3 regions of the Kineococcus rugosus genome follow, and region 2 is predicted to be linked to each of the others. Evidence: riboswitches for the same ligand, from Rfam matches in the RefSeq annotation. Region 2 holds a riboswitch; each other region holds the start of a gene.
The links. A riboswitch is a leader RNA that binds a small molecule or an ion and turns the genes downstream of it on or off. The one in region 2 is predicted to bind S-adenosylmethionine.
Positions count from the first base shown of each region.

Region 1: it holds a riboswitch for S-adenosylmethionine, as region 2 does, so the genes downstream of both, ACRYM6_RS16835 (aminotransferase class V-fold PLP-dependent enzyme) here and ACRYM6_RS02630 (ABC transporter substrate-binding protein) in region 2, are expected to answer to the same signal.
Region 3: it holds a riboswitch for S-adenosylmethionine, as region 2 does, so the genes downstream of both, ACRYM6_RS16860 (FAD/NAD(P)-binding protein) here and ACRYM6_RS02630 (ABC transporter substrate-binding protein) in region 2, are expected to answer to the same signal.

Region 1 covers NZ_JBJLSJ010000030.1:34,723-40,719, reverse strand. The annotation lists gene ACRYM6_RS16845 (LLM class flavin-dependent oxidoreductase) at 1-193, opposite strand, end outside; gene ACRYM6_RS16840 (rhodanese-like domain-containing protein) at 739-1,110, opposite strand; gene ACRYM6_RS16835 (aminotransferase class V-fold PLP-dependent enzyme) at 1,181-2,533, opposite strand; SAM riboswitch class IV at 2,589-2,702, opposite strand; SAM riboswitch class I at 2,810-2,901, shown strand; gene ACRYM6_RS16830 (methylenetetrahydrofolate reductase) at 2,963-3,946, shown strand; gene metE (5-methyltetrahydropteroyltriglutamate--homocysteine S-methyltransferase) at 3,943-5,997, shown strand, end outside.
Region 2 covers NZ_JBJLSJ010000003.1:119,190-127,833, forward strand. The annotation lists SAM riboswitch class I at 1,078-1,168, shown strand; gene ACRYM6_RS02630 (ABC transporter substrate-binding protein) at 1,391-2,767, shown strand; gene ACRYM6_RS02635 (carbohydrate ABC transporter permease) at 2,764-3,717, shown strand; gene ACRYM6_RS02640 (carbohydrate ABC transporter permease) at 3,714-4,532, shown strand; gene ACRYM6_RS02645 (LLM class flavin-dependent oxidoreductase) at 4,559-5,938, shown strand; gene ACRYM6_RS02650 (SfnB family sulfur acquisition oxidoreductase) at 5,935-7,131, shown strand; gene ACRYM6_RS02655 (acyl-CoA dehydrogenase family protein) at 7,140-8,303, shown strand; gene ACRYM6_RS02660 (glycoside hydrolase family 27 protein) at 8,356-8,644, opposite strand, start outside.
Region 3 covers NZ_JBJLSJ010000030.1:41,732-50,375, forward strand. The annotation lists gene ACRYM6_RS16850 (NtaA/DmoA family FMN-dependent monooxygenase) at 1-1,180, shown strand, start outside; gene ACRYM6_RS16855 (ATP-grasp domain-containing protein) at 1,248-2,258, opposite strand; SAM riboswitch class I at 2,385-2,479, shown strand; gene ACRYM6_RS16860 (FAD/NAD(P)-binding protein) at 2,655-4,691, shown strand; gene ACRYM6_RS16865 (amino acid ABC transporter permease) at 4,688-5,653, shown strand; gene ACRYM6_RS16870 (amino acid ABC transporter ATP-binding protein) at 5,650-6,429, shown strand; gene ACRYM6_RS16875 (ABC transporter substrate-binding protein) at 6,515-7,486, shown strand; gene ACRYM6_RS16880 (methyltransferase domain-containing protein) at 7,553-8,146, opposite strand; gene ACRYM6_RS16885 (PLP-dependent cysteine synthase family protein) at 8,143-8,644, opposite strand, start outside.

The DNA.
Region 1 (5,997 bases), on a different contig from region 2:
GGTTGCGGGGGTTGGTGCTGGTGCTGTCCTCGAACGTCAGCCCCGTCAGGCCCTGGGCCTGGGCCGTGACGGCGAACTCCCGGAGCCGGGCGGGGGAGAACACCTGGTCGGGGGTCGTGCGGGAGCGGCGCCAGGCGGCCGGGTGCCACCCGCCGCCGTCGACCTCCAGGAACACGTGGAACGGGGTGGGCATGTCTGCTCCTGATCTGGGGGGAGGGGTCACGGGGTGGGGGTCGGGCGCGCCGTCCCCCACCGTCCCCGGCCGGTGGGCGCCGCACCGGGGAACCCTCGCGGCGGAAACCTCGCGAAGGCCCTTGCGGATCGGTGCGGGTGTGTCACAGTGAGGCACCCGAGAGCGGAGGTGCGAGGTGCGAGGACATCGAGTGTGGACGCGTTTGTGCGCTGCCGCAACCAGTTTCGGAGGCGCGGTCGTCGAGGGTCTGGCGCTGGCCGGGCACGGTCAGTGGGGGTTCCCCTGGTCCCCGGTCGACACCGAACCGGAACCGGGTCCCGGTGAACTGAGCTGGGCGGAGTTCGAGGCCGAGCTCCACGCGCTGCTGTCCGGGGACGTCCGCGGTGCCGGCGGTGGTCCCCGCCCCGACAGCGAGCCCGTGCCCTGAGGCCCGGCCCGCCACGCGGCGGGCGCCGGCGCCCCGCCGGGGGTGGTGGATCGTGCACCGTCGGCGCGCCCGGTGCGGGGTGGGTGCGGGGTCGCGGTGCTCCGCGGTGCTCGTCACCTCAGGCCTGCGCGGGTTCCCCGGGCGCCAGCCCGGCGGCCTTCCAGGCGGGGAAGCCCCCGTCGACCTGCACGACGTTCGTGAACCCCGCGGCGAGCAGCTCGGCGGCGACCGGGCCCGACCCGGCCGTCGAACCGCAGATCACGACGATCTCCTGGTCCAGTCCGGTCAGCTGTGGCAGGGCCCCGGGGCCACCGACGGTGAACGCCGGCCCGACGTCGGTCGTGGCGACGACGACGGCCTGCGGCAGTCCGCCGTGGGCCGCGCGCCCGGCGTCGCTGCGGACGTCGACGAGCAGCGCGCCACCGGCGACGGCCCGCCCGGCGGTCAGCGCGTCCACCGAGGGGGCTGCGGGCGAGGGGGTCGGGCTCATGTCACTCCTGGGGTGTGGGTCACGGGACGTCCACGCGGTCGCGTGAGCGGGGTTCGGCCGCGCGGGCGGGTCAGCGCGGTTCGGGCACCGGGCCGAGGAAGGTCTCGGGAGCCGGCCGGGCGTCCGTCAGGGGACCCCAGTGGCCGTCCACGACGCCGTACTGCAGTTCCGGCCCGGTGGTCAGGAAGCGCCCGACCGCCGCGACGAGCCGGTCCACGTCGTCCGAGCTCGTCCCCACCCCGGTCGAGGCGCGCAGCCCGCCCTCGACCAGGCCCAGGGAGTCCGCGAACCGGTGCGCGCAGAACCGGCCGTCGCGCACGCCGATGCCGTGCTCGGCCGACAGGTACGCGGCGACCTCCGAGACCGGGCGACCCGGGACCGTGAAGGTCACGACCCCCACGGCGTCGGCCGGGTGCGGTCGCACCACCTCGACGCCCTCCAGCGCGCCCAGGCCCTCCACGAGCCGGTCGCGCAGCGCGGCCTCGTGGGACTCCAGGGCCGCGGTGGGCAGGGCCGCCAGCGTCGCGCACGCCTGGGCCAGCGCCACCGCGCCGACGACGTTGGGCGAGCCCGCCTCGTGCCGGTCCGGGCCGTCCGCCCAGCGCACCGCGTCGTGGCTCACGTCGAGGGTGGCGCCGCCCCCGGCCAGGTAGGGCTCGGCGGCGTCCAGCCAGTCGCGGCGGCCCACCAGGGCGCCGGCCCCGAAGGGGGCGTACAGCTTGTGGCCGGACAGGGCGATCCAGTCCAGGTCGTCGGCGGGGTCGTCGGCGGCGAGGCTGACCCGGCGGTGCGGCAGCAGCTGGGCGCCGTCGACGGCGATGCGGGCACCGGCGGCGTGCGCGGCCCGCGCCAGCCGGCGCAGCGGCAGCACCTCGCCGGTCACGTTGGAGGCCCCCGCGACGGCCAGCAGCGCGTACCGCCCGGTGGCCAGCTCGGCCTCCAGCAGGCTCGCGGTCTCCTCCGCGTCGGACCCGCCGCGGACCACCGTGGTGCGCGCCGAGCGCTGCCAGGACAGCAGGTTCGCGTGGTGCTCGACGTCGGCGACCAGCACCCGGGCCCCGTCCGGGACGGCCCGGGCCAGCAGGTCGAGGGCGTCGGTGGTGCTGCGCGTGAACACCACCAGGTCGTCCCCGCGGGCCCCGAGGAACCCCGCCACCTGGGCCCGGGCCTGCTCGAACAGCGCGGTCGAGACGCGGGACAGGTACCCGGCCCCGCGGTGCACGCTGGCGTAGTGCGGCAGCACCTGCGCGACGCGGGCGGCCACGACGGCCAGGGCCGGGGCGCTGGCCGCGTTGTCCAGGTTGACGTAGGTGGCCCGGCCCCCGGTGGCCAGCGGCACGACGGTGTCGGCGCCGACGACGGGCAGCAGGGGAGCGAGGGCGGGACGGGAGGGGCGGCTGGGGCTCAGGGTGCTCGTCGTCACGCGAGGTCTCCTCGGGGAGTGGACCCTGCCGGGAGGACCGGGGCCCGCCCGGCGAGGTCCGCGCTTGCCGGAACCACCTCGGAACCGGCCAGGTCGTCACCCGGGGCACCCCACCGCGGAGGAGGGTTGCCGGCCAGCGAGCCGGGGCTTGTCGCTGGCGCTCATGACCTGGGGCGAGATTGCCACGGGCGACCGGCCGGAATCAAGGTCGGCGTGTCGCGGGCCGTTCGGGGGAACCCCTTGTGGCCGGCGTCGGCGCCGGTCTACATTCGAAGCACACCATCCAGAGCGGCCGAGAGTCCTGGCTCGACGACGCCGCAGCAACCCCCCGAGCCCGGGCGAGGGTGCTAACGCCAGGCCGATGGAGTTCGTGATGCGCACCACCGATGTCGCCACCCCCTACCCGGTTCCCGGCCGGGGAACCGCGCGATGACGCTCGCGCCTCTCGTCGCCGGTGCGACGGGGCGGCCCACGCTCAGTTTCGAACTCTTCCCGCCCCGGTCCGACGGTGGCCGGGAAACCCTGTGGCGCAAGCTGTCCGACCTGCTCGCGGCGAACCCCGACTTCGTGTCGGTGACGTTCGGGGCGGCCGGGGCGACGCGGGGGCCCAGCCGGGACCTGCTGTGCCACGTCCTGCGCACCACGGCCGTCCCGGCCATGGCGCACCTGACCTGCGTGGGGTCCTCCCGCCGGGAGGTCGTGGAACTGGCCGGGGAGTTCTTCGACGCCGGCGTGCGCAACGTCCTCGCCCTGCGCGGCGACCCGCCGGCCGGCGCCGCGGACTGGGCCCCGCACCCCGACGGGGTCGCCACGGCCCGCGACCTGGTGGAACTCCTCCAGGTCGCCGACCGGCGCCGGCTGGCCCTGCGGGGAGGGTCGCGCCCCCTCGACGAGGGTGAGCTCACCCTGGCCGTCGCCGCGTTCCCGCGGGGCCGCGACGAGCACGAGCTCGCCGTCCTGCGGGCCAAGCAGGACGCCGGTGCCCGGTTCGCGATCTGCCAGGTCACGTTCTCGGCCGACGAGTACGCCGCGTTCGTCCACCGCGCCCGGGCCGCCGGGATCACCATCCCCCTGCTGCCCGGCCTCGCCGTCTCCGACGACGCCCGCCGGCTGCAGCGGATCGGTGAGCTCACCGGGGTCCCGGCCCCCCGCGCCCTGCTCGCCGCCCTGGACGACGAGGACCCCCGGGCCCGCCGCCGCGCGGCCACGGCGTTCACCTCCGGCCTGGCGCACGGGCTGCTCGCCGCCGGTGCCCCCGGCCTGCACCTGTACACGTTCAACGCGGCCGCGCCCGCGCTGGACCTCCTCGACCACCTCGACCTGACCCGACCCGCGACCCGACCCGCGACCCGACCCGCCGACCCCACTCCGGCCGCCCCGGCGGCCGCCGCTGCAGGAGGACCCACCCGATGAGCGACACGACCCCCACCGGGACGCCCGCGTGGACCGCGACGATCCTGGGGTACCCCCGGATCGGCCCCGACCGCGAGACCAAGAAGGCCCTCGAGGCGCTGTGGTCCGGCAAGGCCGACCTGGCCACCACCGAGGCCGCGCTCGCCGCCGTCCGGGCCGCCACCGTCCGCCGCCTCAACCGCCTGGGCCTGCCCGCCCACGACGCGTCCATCCCGTCGTCGTTCTCCGCCTACGACCAGGTCCTCGACGCGGCCGTGGCCGTCGGCGCGGTGCCCGAGCGGTTCGCCGACCTCGTCGGGGAGGACGGCAGGGTCGACCTCGCCGGGTACTCCACCATCGCCCGCGGCCGCGGGGCGCAGGCGCCGCTGGAGATGACGAAGTGGTTCGACACGAACTACCACTACCTCGTCCCCGAGATCGGCCCCGGCACCCGCTTCCGGCACGCCGACGACCGCGGCGTGCGCGAGTTCGCCGAGGCCCTGGCCGACGGTTTCCTCACCCGGCCCGTCGTCGTGGGCCCGGTGACGTTCCTGCTGCTGGCGAAGGCCGCCGACGGCAGCCCCGAGGGGTTCGCGCCGATCTCCCGCCTCGACGACCTGCTGGGCGCCTACGAGGACCTCCTGAGCGCCTACGCCGCCGCGGGCGCCGAGTGGGTGCAGCTCGACGAGCCCGGCCTGGTCAGCGACTCCGCGACCGCCGGCGTCGACGGGCTCACCGACCTCGTGCGGGCCGCCTACGACCGCCTCGGCGCGCTCGCGGGCCGGCCGCGGCTGCTCGTCGCCACCCCCTACGGCGACGCGGGCGACCACCTCGCCGCCCTGGCCGCCGTCGACGGGCTGGCCCTGGACCTGGTGAAGGGTGCCGTCCCGGCCGACCGCTCGGTCCTGGCCGGCAAGACGGTCGTCGGCGGCGTCGTCGACGGTCACAACATCTGGCGCCGCGACCTCGTGCGGGCCCTCGCCGCCCTGCGCGAGCTGGAGGGCCACGCCGGGCACGTCGTGGCCGGGACCTCCACCTCGCTGCTGCACGTCCCGCACGACGTCGCCCGCGAGACGGCGCTGGACGAGCGGCTGCGCGGCTGGCTCTCCTTCGCCGACCAGAAGGTCGGCGAGGTCGTCCTGCTGGGCCGGGCGCTCGGCGACGCGGCCGCCGTCGAAGCCGAGCTGGCCGCCTCGGCCGCGGCGCTGGCCGACCGGCTCACCGCCCCCGGCGTCGTGCGCCCGCAGGTGCGCGAGCGCCTCGCGGCCCTGACCCCGGACGCCTTCGGCCGCAGCGACTACGCCGTCCGGCGCGCCGCGCAGGACGAGGCCCTGGACCTGCCGGCGCTGCCGACGACCACCATCGGCTCGTTCCCGCAGACCACCGAGATCCGCAGGGCCCGCGCGGCGTGGTCGCGCGGCGAGCTCGCCGAGGCCGCCTACGAGGAGTTCCTGCGCGCCGAGATCGACCGCGTCGTGCAGCTGCAGGAGGAGCTCGGCCTGGACGTCCTCGTCCACGGCGAACCCGAGCGCAACGACATGGTCCAGTACTTCGCCGAGCACCTCGACGGTTTCGCCGTCACGCAGCACGGCTGGGTGCAGTCCTACGGCTCGCGCGGCGTCCGCCCGCCGATCCTGTGGGGCGACGTGACGCGCCCGGCGCCGATCACGGTCCCGTGGAGCACCTACACCGCGAGCCGGACGACCCGGCCCGTCAAGGGGATGCTCACCGGCCCGGTGACGATCCTGGCGTGGTCGTTCGTCCGCGACGATCAGCCGCTGGGCGACACCGCGAACCAGGTGGCCCTCGCCCTGCGCGACGAGGTCGCCGACCTGGAGGCGGCGGGCATCGGCATCGTGCAGGTCGACGAACCCGCGCTGCGCGAGCTGCTGCCGCTGAAGACCGCGGACCAGGCGGCCTACCTCGACTGGTCGGTCGCCTCGTTCCGCCTCGCCACCGCCGGTGCGGCCGACGCCACCCAGATCCACACCCACCTGTGCTACTCGGAGTTCGGGGAGGTCATCGAGGCGATCGACGGCCTCGACGCCGACGTCACCAGCATCGAGGCCGCG
Region 2 (8,644 bases):
CTCGGTGGTGGGCTCGGCGACGGGCTCGGTGGGCGCCTCGACCGGGGCCTCCTCGACGGGGGCGTCTTCGGCGGCGGCCTGCGCCACCGCGTCCGCCGGCGCGGGCTCGCCCGCTCCCGGCACCTCGGCGGCCGGCTCGGCCACGGGCTCGGCGGCAGACCCGGTCACGGGCTCGACGACCGGCTCGACGACGGGCTCGGCCACCTCGGCGGCGGGCGCGGCGACCTTGCGGGCGCGGCGGCGGCGGGGCGGAGCGACCGGCTCGGCCACCTCGGCCACGGGCTCGGCCACCTCGGCGGCGGGTTCCGGCGCGGCCTGCGGGGCGGGTGCCACCTCCTCGAGGGCCGGGGCCGGCTCGGGCGTGGTCACCGTGCGGGTCGCGCGGCGGGTCCGGCGCCGCGGCGCGACGACCGGCTCGGGCTCCACCGCGACCGGCTCGGCGACCGGCTCGGCGACCGGCTCGGCGACCGGCTCGGCGACCGGCTCGGCGACCGGCTCGGGCTCCACGGCGACCGGCTCGACGGCGGGCTCGGGCTCGGTGGGCGCCGCGACGGGCGCGGGCTCGGCGACCGGCTCGACGCGGGTGGGCGGGCCGGCGGGGCGGCTGGCGGCGCGGCGGCGGCGCGGCCGCGTCGTCGCGCCGGTCGTCGTGCCGTCGTTCTCGGGGGTCTCTTCGGGTGTCGTCGTCACGGGGTGCTCCGCATCGCCCGCAGCGTCCGCTCCACCGGTGAACCCCGCGGACGCTCGGGCGTCCTGGTCGGAATCGCCGGGCGGGTCGTCCCACGCCCGACGGAAGTCCTCGGTGCACCGGAGAGGTCGCGCGACGCGTGCTCCCCCCGGAGCCACCGTCGTCGTCGTCCGGTGAACGGGCCGGGGCGCCTGCGAGGTCCTTCCACCAGACCGCGGCGCTGCCCGGGACCCGCGCGCTGGGCGGCGGTCTCGACGGCGGACCGTGCGCCCGGTGTCGGGGAACGCTCGGCCTCGCCCAGTGTCGCACAGCCCCACCGAGGTGACCCTGCGCACTCGCCGCGGGCGTTCCATCGCCAGCGGCACCCCTCGTCCGCTACATTCGGATCAACACCATCCAGAGTGGCCGAGAGACCTGGCTCGTTGACGCCACAGCAACCACCGCGCGAGCGGCAGGTGCTCCCGCCAGGGGCGATGGAGGACTCGCAGTGGACAGCTGTACCCAGCTCACCCGGCGCTACCACGTCGACCTCGCGCGCACGGCCTCGATGGCCTGTCACCGCGGCGGGTCGATGCGCCCGGGGACGTCGCGCGCGGCCTGACCGGCCCGCGCCACCTCCCCCGAGTCCTCGAGCGAGCGCGCCGCCTCCTGCGCGCACCCCCCGACGGACGTCGCACGTCCGCCTACCCCCGGAGCACACCCATGTCCGCGCCCCGCCGCACCCCCCCGCCCACGAGCACCCAGCGCCTGCTCGCCTCGCGCCGCCGCGTCCTGTCCGGCGCCCTCGGCGTCAGCGCCCTGGCCGCCACCGGTTCCCTCGCCGCCTGCGGGGAGGGTTCCGCCGGAGCGGGCCTGGCCGCCGGGGAGGCGGTCGACCTGCGGGGCAAGACGCTCAAGCTGATGGTCAACCAGCCGCACGTGCTGGCCTTCACCGACCTGCTGGGCAAGAAGTTCGCCGAGGAGTTCGGCGGCGAGCTGCAGGTCACCGCGATCCCCTACGACCAGCTGACGAGCAAGCAGATCCTGGACGTCCAGGGCGGCGACGGCGAGTTCGACGTCTTCGACTACTTCTACTTCGGCCTCGGCGAGCTGGTCGCGGCCGACGCGCTGGTGGACCTGACCGACTGGATCGGCGCGAACACCGACATCGCCACCGACGACTTCCTGCCGTCGATCTACGACCCGTACACGCTGCTCGACGGCAAGCGCTACGGCCTGCCCTTCGACGGCGACACGCACGTCCTCTACTACAACGCCGAGGTCTTCGACCGGTACGGCGTGCAGCCGCCCACGACGTGGGACGAGTACGACGCGGCCGCGGCGAAGATCACGCAGGACTCCGGCGGCAGCGTCTACGGGGCGATCGTCGAGGCCCAGCAGGTGCCGATGATCCTGGGCTGCTCCTTCATCAACCGCCTCGCCGGCTACGGCGGGACGCTGGTGGACGGCGACGGGAAGCCCGCGTTCGCCGGCGAGGAGGGGCTGGCGGCCCTGCAGCACCTCATCGACGTCTCCCCGCACGCGCTGCCGACCCCGCTGCAGACCGGCTTCGACCAGGCCAACTCCGCCTTCCTGGCCGGTCAGGGCGCCATGCTCGACACCTGGACCGACCTCGGCCTGAAGGCCCAGGACCCGGCCAGCTCCAAGATCGTCGACAAGTGGGGCGTCGTGACGCTGCCGGTCGGGGGGGAGAACACGACGCCGCGCACGGCGCTGGACGCCGGTTTCGGCCTGGGTGTCTCCTCGGCGGGCAAGCAGCAGGACGTCGCCGCCGCCTTCGTGAAGTGGGCGACGAACGAGGAGAACAACTTCCTGCTCGCCTCCACGGCCGGCTCGGGCATCGACCCGGCCCGCAAGACGGTGCTGGACTCCGCCGAGTACGCGGCGGCGGCGGGGAAGGCGACCGACGTCATCCGCGAGGGCCTGGACGGCGACCCGCTGGCGTGGCCGTCGCAGCAGGGCTCCCCCAAGGCCCTGCAGGACCTCGTGGACCAGCTCGCGCTGGCGATCCAGGGCGAGACCGAGCCGCAGGCCGCGCTGGACCGGGCCGCGGAGAACTGGGAGAGGGCCCTCGGATGACCCAGCTCCTCGACGACCGGGGGACGCTGCCGCGCCAGCGCGGCCGCGGCGCGGCGCGGCGGGCGGTCCCGGGGCGGCACCGCCCCGGGCACGTCTCGACGTGGCTGGCGGCACCGAGCCTGGCCGGGCTGGCGCTGATGCTCGTCTACCCCACGCTGTTCGTCGTGGCGCTGGCGGTCACCAAGTCCTCCCTGGCCCGGCCGCTGCAGCGCTTCACCGGCACCGACAACCTCGTGGAGGCGTGGGAGTCCCTCGCCTTCGCCGGGTCACTGGTCCGCTCGGTCGTGTTCGCCGTCGTCGCGGCCCTGGCGGCGACGGCCCTGGGCGTGCTCCTGGCGCTGCTGCTGCACGCCCGGGGCACCCGCTTCGGGGTCGTCGGGACGATCCTGCTGCTCCCGCTGGTCACCCCGCCCGTCATGGTCGGGGTGGCGTGGAAGCTCATGCTCGCCCCGGTGGGCGGGGCGTTCGGCGGGTTGTTCTCCGTCCTCGGCTTCCCGGGGGCCAACCCGCTGGGTGACGGCGTGGGGGCCTTCTCCGCGCTGGTCGTCATGCACGTGTGGCAGTGGACGCCGCTGGTGACGCTGCTGGTGTTCGCCGCGCTGCTGGGGGTCCCCGAGGAGCTGCGCGAGGCCGCGGCGCTCGACGGGGCCGGGTCGCTGCGCGCGTTCACGAACGTGGTGTGGCCGGTCATCGCCCCGAACGTGTTCTCGGTGCTGCTGCTCGAGCTCGTCATCGGGTTGAAGGTGTTCGACCTGGTGACGGTCGTGACGCAGGGCGGTCCGGGGGTGTCCACCATCGTCAGCAGCTTCGAGATCTTCCGCACGGGCATGCGCGGCAGCTACGAGATCGGCACGGCGGCGGCCGAGACCCTGGTGTTCGGCCTGGTCGTGGGGGTCCTGACCACGGTCGTGACGCTGCTGCGGGCACGCGCCGTGAGGGCCGACCAGTGAGCGCCGGGGCGCTGCACCGCGCCGGGGTGCGCGTGGTCCTGGCCGCCGTCGCGTTCGTCGCGCTGCTGCCGCTGCTGTTCCTCGTGTCGCTGTCGCTGCGCAGCGTCGACGACATCGCCAACGGCGGCTGGCTGCCGAGCGTGTTCGTGTGGTCGAACTTCGCGAAGGCGTTCGCGACGGTGCCGCTGTCGACGATGCTGGTGAACTCGTGGGTCGTGGCGATCGGCGCGACCGTCCTGACCTCGCTGATCGCGGTGCCCGCCGCGTACGTGACGGCCCGCGCGGGGGCGCGCGGGGAACGGCTGCAGACGGTGCTGCTGGCCAGCTACTGCGCGCCGCCGATCGTCGCGGTGCTGCCGCTGTACTACCTGCTGAAGCAGGCGGACCTGACGAACTCCGCGCTCGGGCTGGTCCTGGTCAACGGGCTCGCGAACGTCCCGGTCGCGGTGTGGCTGCTGGACGGTTTCGTGCGCCGCATCCCGGTCGAGATCGAGGAGGCCGGCTGGGTCGACGGGCTGTCGACGACCGGTGGGCTGCGGCGGATCGTGCTGCCGCTGCTGGCCCCCGGCCTGGTCGCGGCGCTGCTGATCTGCCTGTTCCTGTCGTACAACGAGTTCCTGTTCGCGGTGTCGTTCTCGCAGAGCACCTCCAGCCAGACGCTGCCCGTCGGCCTGTCGCTGTTCCAGGGCGACCGCACCGTGCAGTTCGGCCAGCAGGCCGCCGCCTCGCTCGTCGGGATCGTCCCGATGTACGTGCTCGCGGTGGTGGCCCAGAAGTGGCTCGTCGGCGGCCTGTCCGCCGGGGCCGTCAAGTGACGTCCAGGAAGTTGGAGGGGAATCCCGTGACCGAGGCCCGCAGAGTGCACCTCAACGCGTTCGACATGACCTGCGTGGGGCACCAGTCCCCCGGCCTGTGGCGGCACCCGGACGACCAGTCGCACCGGTTCGACGACATCCGGTACTGGACCGAGCTGGCGAAGCTGCTCGAGCGCGGGAAGTTCGACTCGCTGTTCATCGCCGACGTCCTGGGGATCTACGACGTCTACAAGGGCGGCCCGGAGACGGCGCTGCGGGAGTCCACGCAGGTGCCGGTCGGGGACCCGATGCTGGCCGTCTCGGCCATGGGCGCGGTCACCGAGCACCTCGGGTTCGGGGTCACCGTCTCGCTGACGTACGAGCAGCCGTACTCCTTCGCCCGCAAGATGGCGACGCTGGACCACTACACGAACGGCCGGGTCGGCTGGAACGTCGTGACGTCCTACCTGGAGTCGGCGGCGAAGAACCTGGGGCTGTCGACGCAGATCTCCCACGACGACCGCTACGAGCTCGGCGAGGAGTTCATGGAGGTCGTCTACGAGCTGTGGGAGGGGTCCTGGGAGGACGACGCCGTCGTCCGCGACGCCGAGGCCGGGGTGTTCACCGACCCGGCGAAGGTGCACCCGGTGGCGCACCACGGACGGTTCTTCGACGTCCCGGGCATCGGGCTGACGGCCCCGTCCCCGCAGCGCACGCCGGTCATCTTCCAGGCCGGCGCCTCCCCGCGCGGCATCGCCTTCGCGGCCCGGCACGGCGAGGCGATCTTCAACACGGCCACCCGGCCGGAGGTGATGCGCCCGTGGGTGGACCGGTTGCGCGCCCAGGCGGCCGAAGCCGGCCGCGACCCGCGCAGCGTCAAGGTCTTCACGCTCGTCACGATCGTCACCGCGCCCACCGACGAGGAGGCCCGGGCCAAGTACGAGGACTACGCGCAGTACGTCAGCTACGACGGCGCGCTGAACCTGTACGGCGGGTGGAGCGGGCTGGACCTGTCGAGCTACCCGCCGGACGAGCCGCTGGAGTACGCCGAGACGCAGGCCGTGCGCAGCGCCGTCGAGGCGTTCTCGACGGCCGACCCGGACCGGAAGTGGACCCCGCGCGACATCGCGAACTGGGTCGGCATCGGCGGCATGGGCGCCGTGATCGTCGGGTCGCCGGCCACGGTGGCCGACGAGCTGCAGCGCTGGATGGAGGTCGGGGACGTCGACGGCTTCAACTGCGCGTACGCCATCACCCCCGGCACGTTCGAGGACGTCGTCGAGCTCGTCGTCCCCGAGCTGCAGCGGCGCGGGGTCTACCCGACGGAGTACGAGGGCGAGACCCTGCGCGAGACGATCTACGGCAAGGGGCAGGTCCACGTCCGCGACGACCACCCGGCCGCGCGGCACAAGCGGGTGGCCCGGTGAGCGCGCACGTCATCGCCGACGCCGCGGAGGCCCTCGCCGTCGCGCGGCAGTTCGGCGCGGAGCTGGCCAAGGGCGACGCGGAGCGGGACGCCGAGCGGCGGCTCCCGCACGCCGAGGTCGCGGCGCTGGCGCGGTCGGGGCTGCTGGGCCTGACGGTCCCGCGGGCCTTCGGCGGCGCCGGGCTGGGTGCCCGCGACCTCGGGGACGTGTTCGTGGAGCTCGCCACGGGCGACTCCAGCGTCGGGCAGGTCCCGCAGAACCACTACTTCTTCGTCGACGTCGTCCACCACGTCGGCACGCCGGAGCAGCAGGAGTTCTTCTACGGGGAGGTCCTGGCGGGCCGGCACTTCGCGAACGCGCTGTCCGAGCGCGGTTCGAGGACGGCGTGGGAGTACGACATCCGCTTCGAGCGGCAGCCCGACGGCCGCTACCTCGTGGACGGGGTGAAGCACTACGGGACGGGGACGCCGTTCGCGCCGTGGATCCCGATCTACGCCACCGACCGCAGCGAGGACCCGGCGGGCCGGCTGGTGGCCGCGTGGGTCGAGGCCTCGCACCCGGGCGTCACCGTGGAGGACGACTGGATCGGCATGGGGCAGCGGACCACCGGGTCCGGCACCGTCCGGTTCCGGGAGGTCCTCGTGGACGCCGACCGGGTGATGCCGGCGGGGACGATGTTCGAGCAGGCCGAGACGTTCGGCGCGTTCGGCAACTTCCTGCACGCCGCCATCGACGTCGGGATCGCCCGGGCCGCGCTGCGCGACGGTGCCGAGCTGGTGAGGACCGTCGCCCGGCCGTGGCCGGAGTTCGGCGCGCCCAGCGCGGCGCAGGACCCGCTGGTGATCCAGGAGTTCGGTGACCTGGTGCTGCGCACCCGGGCGGCGCACGCGCTGCTGCGCGAGGCGGGGTCGGCGATCGACGCCGCCCGGGCGGACCTGACCGAGGAGTCGGCCGGTGAGGCGTCGCTGGCCGTGGCCGCGGCCCGCGCCGCCGCCGACACCGCGGCGGTGTCGGTGTCCTCGGACGTGTTCGCCCTGGTGGGGACCCGCGCGGCGGCCAAGCCGCTGAACCTGGACCGGCACTGGCGCAACGCCCGGACCCACACCCTGCACGACCCCCGCCGGTCCAAGCTCCAGCACCTGGGCCGGCACGCCCTGCTCGACGTCTTCCCGCCCGCGAACGGGTGGGTGTGAGGAGAACCATGACCACCCGTGACCAGGTCCTCGACGCCGCCCGCGACGTCGCGAACCACCTCGCCCTCGACGCGCTCGACCGCGACCGCGCCAACGCCGAGCCCTTCGCCGAGGCCGAGCTGCTGCGCAAGGCCGGGTTGCCGGCCGTCCTGCACCCGACGTCGGTCGGCGGCGCGGGGCTGCCGTGGTCGGTGGCGCTGGAGGTGGTGCGCGAGATCGCCCGCACGGACGGGTCGATCGCGCAGCTCATCGCCTACCACTACGTCAACGCCCACAACCTCGTGTGGGTGGCCGACGACGCCGGCCGCGCCCGCTGGGGCGTCCCCTCGGCCGAGCAGCAGTGGCTGTGGGGCGACTCGGTGAACCCGGTCGACCCGGACCTGCACCTGGCGCGGGACGGGGACGGCTGGGTGCTGAGCGGCACGAAGAACTTCTCGACCGGCGCCAGCGTCGGGGACGTCACCCTCGTGGGCGGGGTGACCGACGACGGGCGGGACCTGCTGGTCCTGGTGCCGCGCGAGGCGCCCGGTTTCGTGAAGAACGGCGACTGGGACAACCTCGGCCAGCGGCTGTCGGCGTCGGGGTCGGTCCGGTTCGACGACGTGCGCGTCGAGCCGGACGCCGTCCTGGGGTCGGCCTCGACCAGCGGCGCGTTCGGCTCGCTGGTGACCCCGGCGATCCAGGCGGCGTTCGGGCACTTCTACCTGGGGGTGACGCGCGGCGCGCTGGAGGCGGCCTCGGAGTACACCCGCACGACGTCGCGGCCGTGGCTGCTGTCGGACGTGGAGCGGGCCGTGGAGGACCCGTACGTCCTGGCGACGTACGGGCGCCTGGTGGCGCGGTTGCGGGCGGCGGAGGCGCTGGGCCGCAGCGTGGGCGAGTCGCTGTCGCAGGCGCACGAGCGCGGCGCGGACCTGACGTGGGCCGAGCGGGGCGAGGTCGCCGAGGAGATCGCGGCGCTGAAGGTGGTCTCCTCCGACCTCGCGGTCGAGGCGACGTCGGCGATCTACGAGGTGACCGGGGCCCGGGCGTCGGCGAACAAGCACGGCTTCGACCGCTTCTGGCGGAACGTGCGGACGCACACGCTGCACGACCCGGTGCAGTACAAGGCGAGGGAGGTCGGGAACCACTTCCTGACCGGCGCCCACCCGGAGTTCACGCTCTACACCTGAGGTGACCGGGCGGGGCCCCGGTGGTCGACGACCACCGGGGTCCCGCCGCCGGTCAGGGGGTGTGGCGCAGCAGGACGCTGCCGTGCGGTTCGAGGGTGACCGGGATCGCGGTGCTGCCGGGGGCGACGCCGCGGGTGGCGTCTTCCTGCGCGCTCACCGGCACCGTCCCGACCGGTTCCCCGGTCCACAGGTCCCGGACGGTCCCCAGCCGGGCGGGCAGGTCGACGTCCCGGCTGTCGAGGGCGACGGACAGGGGGTCGTCGCCCAGGTTGAACGCGGCGACGTGGCCGCCCTCGGCGGTCCACAGCACCAGCGGCCCCTCCCGGAACACCTCCCGGCTC
Region 3 (8,644 bases), on a different contig from region 2:
CGCCGAACGCGGCCTGTTCGACGCGTTCTTCCTGGGCGAGGGCCTGCGGTTGCGCGAGCAGCGCGGGAAGATCCACGACCTCGACATCGTGGGCCGCCCCGACGCGCTGACCGAGCTGGCGACGCTGGCGGGCCTCACGTCGCGCATCGGGCTGGTCGCGACGCAGAACACCACGTACAACGACCCCGCCGACCTCGCCCGCCGGCTGGCGTCGCTGGACGTGCTGTCCGGCGGACGTGCCGCGTGGAACGTCGTCACCACCGACAACGCCTGGACGGGCGCGAACTTCCGCCGCGGCGGGTACCTGGACCACGCCGACCGGTACGAGCGGGCCGAGCGGTTCGTGAACCTCGCCAAGGCCGTCTGGGACAGCTGGGACGGGACGGGTTTCACGCCGGTGACCTCCCGCGACCGGTTCTTCGACGTGGAGATCACCCCGACCGTCCCGCGCAGCCCGCAGCAGCACCCGGTCCTGTTCCAGGCGGGCGACTCCCCCGCGGGCCGCGACTTCGCGACCCGCACGGCCGACGTCATCTTCTCCCGGCACGGGACCCACCACGCCGACGCCCTGGAGTTCGCCGACGACATCCGCCGCCGCACGGTCGCCGCGGGCCGCCCCGAGGGCGACGTGCTGATCCTGCCCGGCACGCAGGTCGTCGTGGCCGACAACGAGGCCGAGGTCGAGGAGAAGGCCCGCTGGGTCCTGGAGCAGCAGGTCACCCCCGCGACCGCGCTGTCCCTGGTCGGGCAGGTGTGGGGCGAGGACCTGTCGGGCTACGACCCGGACGGCCCGCTGCCCGCGCACGACCCCGTCATCGAGGACATCGACGGCACCCGCGGCGCGCACCGCGCCGGCAGCAACGCCCGCGACCTCGCGCGGCAGTGGCGCGCGGTGGCCGAGGAGAACAAGTTCTCGCTGCGGGAACTGGTGCTGCACCACTCCTCCGAGCGCGGGTTCGCCGGGACGGCCTCCCAGCTCGCCGACGAGCTGACCTTCTGGGTCCGCTCGGGCGCCAGCGACGGGTTCAACATCACGCCGTACCTCGTGCCGTCCGGGCTGGACGACATCGTCGACCAGCTCGTGCCCGCCCTGCAGGACCGCGGGGCGTACCCGAGCGAGTACGTCGGCACGACGCTGCGCGAGCACCTGGGGCTGCGGCCGCCGCTGACGCGCCGCTGAGCCACCACGGACGTGCGGGCCCCCGGGACACCTTCCCGGGGGCCCGCACGCGGTGCGCGGCTCGCCGTCACCCCTGCCGGGCGGTCTCGTCCCGCAGCAGCTCGCCGAGGTACCGGGCGATCTCCCCAGGCCCCGAGCGCGGCGCGACGGCCTCCACGGCGGGGTTGTAGTTCGTGTTGGTGTTCACGTCGTACGTGACGGTGCGCCCGTCGGCGGTCTCGAGGAACTCGATGCCGGCGATCTCGATCCCCGCCTCGCGCAGCAGGTCCGCGTACCGCCTGATGAGCGGGGTGTCGGCCGTGACGTCCCCGCGCAGCGAGAACAGCCCCTGCGGGCCGTCCACGACGCACGCCTCGAGGGCCTGCCCCGAGGTCGGGACCTCGCACGCGTCGGCCGGGCACAGCTCGAAGCTTCCCGCCGAGGTGTCGACCCGCACCGCGTACACGAACTCCCCGCCGACGAACTCGGCGCGGGTGATGAACGGCTGCGCCGAGCGCAGGTACTCCTGCAGCAGGGTGATGCCGTCGGCCGGTTCCTCGAACTCCGGGGAGGCGACGTGCGCGTCGAACTCCTCGTGGGAGTCGAACCGGCGCACGCCCAGGCCCTTGCCGCCCTGGTTGTGCTTGGTGATGAACGGCACGTCGAGCTCCCGGGTCCGCCGCGACAGGTCGTCGCGGCCGAACACCGCGAGCGTGCGGGGCACGTCGAACCCGTGGCGGCGCAGCAGGGCGTGCTGGGCGACCTTGCTGACCTCCAGCTCCACGACCGGCGTGCCCCCCACGACGCGCCGCCCCCAGCCCTCCAGCCAGGCGAACACCGCGCGGGTGTACTCCTTGGTGCGCTCGTGGCCGCGGGTGTGCGCCGACGCGCTCAGCCGCGACCAGTACACGCCGGGCGCCGGTTCGGCGTCCAGGTCCAGGGAGCCGTCGGTCAGCAGCACCTCCTGGAACGGCACACCGGCGGTGCGGAACGCCGCCTCGAACGGCGGGAACCACTCGGGGTTCTCGTGGACGACGTGCACGCGCGGCTCGGTGCCGGTCGCGAAGGTCCAGCTGCGGGTGTCCTCGACGGTGGTCACGGGTTTCCTCCGGTGCTCGTGCGGGGCGTGCGACCAGGGTGCCACCCCGGCCCCGGGGCGCCGCCCGGAACCCCGGGGGACCGCGGGTGCTTGGTGTTCGGCCGGGTCGTGGGCTACTTTCGAGGTCGTCCATCCAGAGCGGCCGAGAGACCTGGCTCACCGACGTCGCAGCAACCCCCCGATCCGTCGGGCGAGGGTGCTTCCGCCAGGACCGATGGGAGTCGCAGCATGAGCGGTCGCACCGCACCGGGGAACCTCCTCGTCCGGCGCCGTCACGTCGACCTGGGACGGCTGAGCTCGGCGGTCTGTGCGGGGGTCTGACCCCCCGTCCGTCGCGGCGACGCCCGCGGACGTCCACTGCGCCGGTCCCCCGGTGCGGCCCCCCGGAGACCCCTCGTGCCTGGTACGACCCGCCCCACCCCCCGCTCCCTCGGCATCGTCGGTGCCGGTCCCCGCACGCTGGTCCTGCTGCAGCGCCTCGGCGCGCGGTGGACCGCAGCCGGTGACGAGCGCCCCCTGGACGTCCACGTGGTGGACCCCTTCGACTCCGGCGCCGGCCGCGTCTGGCGGGAGGCCCAGGACCCGCTGCTGTGGATGAACTCGCGGGCCGCCGACATCAGCGTGCTGCCCGACGCCTCCGTGACCGGGCTGACCGGGCCCGTCCAGCACGGTCCCGGCCTGGCGGAGTGGGTCACGCAGCACCGCGCCGACCTCGTGCTCGACGCGGCCGCCGCCGGGGACGACCTGCTGCGCGAGGAGGTCCTGCGCCACGAACCCGGGTCGTTCACCTCACGCCGGCTGGCCAGCCGCTACTTCGCCGACGCCTGGCACCGGACCCTGGCCGGGCTGCCCGCCGGGGTGCGGGTCCACCGCCACGCGCGGACGGTCCTCGACCTCACCGACGACCCCGCCGACGGCAGCCAGCACCTGCACCTGGCCGGGCTGGAGGGCACCCTGCGGGTCGACGCCGTGCTGCTGGTGCAGGGCCACCTCGACGTCCGGCCGGGGCCCCGCGAGCGCCGGGTCGAGGCGTTCGCCCGCACGCACGGGCTGGCCTACGTCCGTCCCGGCTACACCAGCGACCAGGACCTCGACGTGCTGCGGCCGGGCGTCGACGTCGTCGTGGTGGGCATGGGCCTGGCCTTCGTGGACCTGGTGGTGCGGCTGACCGAGGGGCGCGGAGGGCGGTTCACCGAGAACCCCGACGGGAGCCTGGAGTACCGGCGCAGCGGACGCGAACCGCGGCTGCACGTGGGGTCGCGGCGCGGGGTGCCGTACCGCGCGAAGATCGGGTACGCCACGCCCACCGACCTGGGGCTGCCGCGCTACTACTCGGCGCGGGCCGTCGAGGCCCAGCACGGCGACGCCCCCCTGGACCTGCGGGTCGACCTGTGGCCGCTGATCGCCAAGGAGCTGGCGGGCGCGCACTACCGCGAGCTGTTCCGCACCCACCCCGGTCGCACGGCGCTGGCGGCCGCGGAGTTCGACGCCCGCTTCTCCCGCGCCGCGTGGGGGTCGGCGGAGGTCGACGAACTGGTCGAGCGGGCCGTGCCGGACCCGGCCGACCGGTTCGACCCGGCCGACCTGGACCGCCCCCTCGACACCTGGTGGGGGACGTCCGGGGACGAGGTGCACGAGCGGGTCCTGCGCCACCTCGAGGACGACCGCGCCCGGCGCAGCGACCCGCGCCACTCCCCCGACGGCGCCGTCGTCGCCGCGCTGCTGTCCGCGTACGTGGTGACGGCCGGGTTGCACGCGGCGGGCCGGCTGAACGCCCGCTCGGCGGCGGTCGACGTGGACGGCTGGTGGCACGGGTTCTTCAGCTACGTGGCGAGCGGGCCGCCGCCGCAGCGGGTGCGGCAACTGTCGGCGCTGGCGCGGGCGGGGGTGCTGCGGTTCCTGGGGGCCGGGCTGAACGTCGTCGCCGACCCGGAGGCCGGCGCGTTCACCGCGACCTCCGACAGCGGCCCGCACGAGGTGCGGGCCGGGGCCCTGGTCGAGGCCCGGTTGCCCGTCCCGGACCTGGAGTGGACCTCCGACGTGCTGCTGACGCGGCTGCGCGAACGCGGTGAGGTCCGGGCCCACGAGATCTCCGACGGCGGGACCCGGCTGTCGAACGGCCGGCTCGTCGTGGACCCCCGAGGGCGGCTGGTCCGCGGGGACGGCTCACCCCACCCGCGGCGGTTCGCCACCGGCGCCTGGGTCTCCGGGGAGGGCGCGGCGCCCGCGTTCGCCCGGCCGGGCACCGACGCGGAGCTGTTCCGGCGGGCCGACCGGCTGGCCGGCGACCTCCTGCGGGCCGGGTCGTCCACGGTCCCGGCCGCCCGTGCCGACACCCCCGCCGACACCCCCGCCGACACCCCCGCCGACACCCCCGCCGACACCCCCGCCGACACCCCCGCCGTGTCCGACCTGCCGGGAGAACGACGATGAGCGGGACGACGCGCACCGGCCCCGCCCCCCGCACCGCACTGGTGGCCGGGGCACCCGCGGCCGCGGTGAAGGTCCTGCCCGCCCGGCACCCGTGGCGGTGGGTGGCGACCGCGGTGGTCGCCGTCCTGGCGGCGATGGCGGTCAACGCCCTCGTCACCAATCCCGCCTGGGAGTGGCCGACGGTCGCGGAGTTCTTGTTCTCCGCGACGATCCTGAAGTCGATGTGGCTGACGGTGAAGCTCACGATCGTCGGCACCGCGATCGGCTTGATCCTGGGAACCGTCCTGGCGCTCATGCGGATGGCGCACAACCCGCTGCTGAAGGCCGTCAGCTTCAGCTACATCAGCGTGTTCCGGTCGGTCCCGCTGATCCTGCAGCTGCTGTTCTGGTTCAACCTGGCGATCCTGTACGAGCGCATCGGCTTCGGCGTCCCCTTCGGTCCGCAGTTCTGGTCCTTCGGCACCCAGGACCTCATCGGGCCGCTCACCGCGGCGTTCCTCGGTCTCGGGCTGCACCAGGCCGCGTACTTCGCCGAGATCGTCCGCTCGGGGTTCCTGGCGATCGACCCGGGCCAGCGGGAAGCGGCGGCGGCGCTGGGGATCCCGCAGGGCCGGCAGTTCTGGAGGATTCAGCTCCCGCAGGCGCTGCGCATCATCGTCCCGACGACGGGCAACGAGATCATCGGCCTGCTCAAGGGGACCTCGGTCGTCTACGTCATGGCGCTGCCCGAGCTCTTCTACCAGGTCCAGGTCGTCTACTCCCGCACCGGCCGCGTGATCCCGCTCCTGCTGGTCGCGGCCGTCTGGTACTTCGTGCTGACCACCGTCCTGTCGACCGGGCAGTGGTTCGTGGAGCGGTACTACGGCCGGGGCAGCTCCCGCAGTCACGACGAGCTGCCGCTGGTGAAGGTTCTCCGCACCCTGCGCACCGCCCGCGCCCGTCGTCTTGAGGTCACCCGGTGAGCGCCCCCACCCTGGCCCGGCCGGTCGTCCGCCTCGAAGGCGTCCACAAGCGGTTCGGCGCTCTGGAGGTCCTGCGCGGGGTCGACCTGTCGGTCGCCGCCGGCACCGTCACCGTCGTGCTGGGGGCGTCCGGCTCGGGCAAGTCGACGCTGCTGCGCACCATCAACCACCTCGAGAAGGTCGACGCAGGCGTCGTCGAGGTCAACGGCGAGCTCATCGGCTACGAGCGGGCCGGGAAGCACCTGCGCGAGCTGCACGAGCGGAAGGTCCTGCGCCAGCGGTCGAACATCGGGTTCGTGTTCCAGCACTTCAACCTCTTCCCGCACCTGACGGTGCTGGAGAACGTCGTCGAGGCCCCCGTGTCGGCGCAGCGCCGCCGACGCCCCGAGGTCGAGGTGGAGGCCCGCGCCCTGCTGGAGCGGGTGGGCCTGGCCGACAAGGCCGGGGAGTACCCCCGCCGCCTGTCCGGCGGGCAGCAGCAGCGCGTCGCCATCGCCCGGGCGCTGGCCCTGAAACCGTCTCTGGTCCTGTTCGACGAACCGACCTCGGCGCTGGACCCCGAACTCGTCGGCGAGGTGCTGGACGTGATCCGGGACCTCGCCGCCTCCGGCACGACCATGGTGGTCGTCACGCACGAGATCGGTTTCGCCCGCGAGGTCGCCGACCGCGTGCTGTTCATGCACGAGGGCGTCGTCCTGGAGGAGGGCACCCCCACCCAGGTCTTCGACCACCCGCGGCACGAGCGCACCCGCTCGTTCCTCGCGAAGGTCCTCTGAACCACCGCACCCCCTGACGGTCCGGCGCTCCGCCGGACCGCGACGTCGGCCTGCCCCGGGCAGGCCCGAGCACGAGGAGAACCCCTTGATCAGCCGACGTACCTGGCTCCTGTCGCTGGCCGCCACCCCCCTGGTGGTGTCCGCGTGCGCGTCGGGCAGCGCCGACCCCGCGACGGCTCCCGCCGCCGGCAGCAGCAGCGGCTCGGGGGTCGACACCAGCCCCGAGCAGGGCGGACGCGTCACCGTCGACGCGGTGCCGGAGATCGCCGCGAAGGTGCCGCAGGCGATCCGGGACCGCGGGACGCTGGTCATCGGCACCACCGGCAACGGCAACCCGCCGCTGAGCTTCCGCGCCGACGACGACGAGACCGTCATCGGCATCGAACCCGACATCGCCCTGCTCGTCGCCGGTGTCCTGGGCCTGGAACCCGACATCCAGGCCACCAGCTGGGAGAACCTGTTCCTGTCGATGGACTCCGGGCAGTACGACGTGGGGTTCTCGAACATCACCGTCACCGAGGAGCGCAAGGAGAAGTACGACTTCGCGTCCTACCGCGTCGACACCCTGGCCTGGGAGGTCGCGAAGGACTCCGACATCACCGCGATCGCCGGCCCGGAGGACATCGCCGGCCTGACCGTCTCGGTCGGTTCGGGCACCAACCAGGAGAAGGTCCTGCTGGACTGGAACGCGCAGAACGAGGCGGCCGGGCGGGAGGAGGCGACCATCCAGTACTACCAGCAGGCCTCTGACACGTACCTGGCGCTCGCCTCCGGCCGCATCGAGGCCAACTTCGGGCCGAACCCGACGGCCGCGTACCACGCGCAGGTCTCCGGGGACACGAAGATCGTCGGCACCGTCCCCGGCGGCGGGACCATCCAGGCCGAGATCGCGGCGACGACGAAGAAGGACAACGGCCTCGTGCAGGCCCTGGCCGACGCGCTGAACCACCTCATCGGCAGCGGCGCGTACGCCGAGACCCTCGAACGCTGGAACCTGGCGAACGAGGCCGTGACGACGTCGGCGATCAACCCGCCCGGGTTGCCGAAGACCGACTGACCGCGGCAGCACGACGGCCCGCCCACCCCGCGACGGGGTGGGCGGGCCGTGGTGCGCGCGGGTGGGTCAGTCCGCGCGCCGCGCGAGGAGGTGCCAGTGGGTCACTCCGCCCACCTCGTCGACGACGTCCCCGCCCACGGGCAGCAGCTCGCACCCGCTGGCCAGCAGCGCCCCCTGCACGAGGTCGCGGTCCAGCCGCAGCAGGCCGGCCCGCGCGGGCGCACCGGCGGGGGCCAGCAGCGAGATCGCGCCCCCGGCGTGCACGGACGAGGTGAGCGCGGCGACGTCGGCGACGACCTGCGCCAGGGTGCCGCGCGCGGGCAGGACGTCGTGGCACAGGACGAGGTCGAAGGACCCCGAGCCCCCGGCGCGGTGGTGGGTGATCGCGGCGAGGGCGGCGATGTCGTCCAGGTCCGCGTCGACCGTGCGGACCCGGTGCGCGACACCGGCTCCCGCGGCGCGTTCCTGCGCGGCGGCCAGGGCCCGCCCGGAGGGGTCGAGGACGGTCACGTCGTGACCCAGCCGGGCCAGGTCGACGGCGTCGCGGCCGTCGCCCCCGCCCGCGTCGAGGACCCGCAGCGGCGCGGGCCCGAGCCCGGCCAGGACGGGGCCCACCACGTCGGTCACCAGGGCCCGGCGCGACCGGGTGCCGGTCCTCACGGGCCGTCCTCGGGGGTGCGCCCCTGGTCCAGCCGGGCCCGCCGGACCCAGCCGGCGACGCGGCCGTCGACCAGGACCCAGGCGGCGGGGAACTCCCCCAGCGCGGTCCACGCCTCGTCGGCGCCCTGACCGACGCCCACGTGCGGCAGCGGCGCGTCGGCGACCTCGCGCAGCGGGACGTGCGCGAGGTCGGGATCGTCGCGGACGAGGTGGCGCAGGCCCGCCAGGGTCGCGGCCCCCACGACGTCGCCCAGGGGGAGCGGGCGGCGGGTGTCGCGGCGGGGCAGGACGACGGCCAGCGGGGTGCGGCCCAGGGCGCCCTGCCCGGCGGCCAGCTCGGCGGCCCGCCCGACGGTCAGGTCGGCGGCCAGCGAGATGGGTCCCGGAGCGTCCAGGGCTCCCGCCGGCAGCAGGTCGCGCACCGGGCGCTCGACCCCTCCTTCCAGGAACCCGTTGCGGCGCAGCCAGGTGTCGTTGAGATTCTTGGACGAGGGGGAG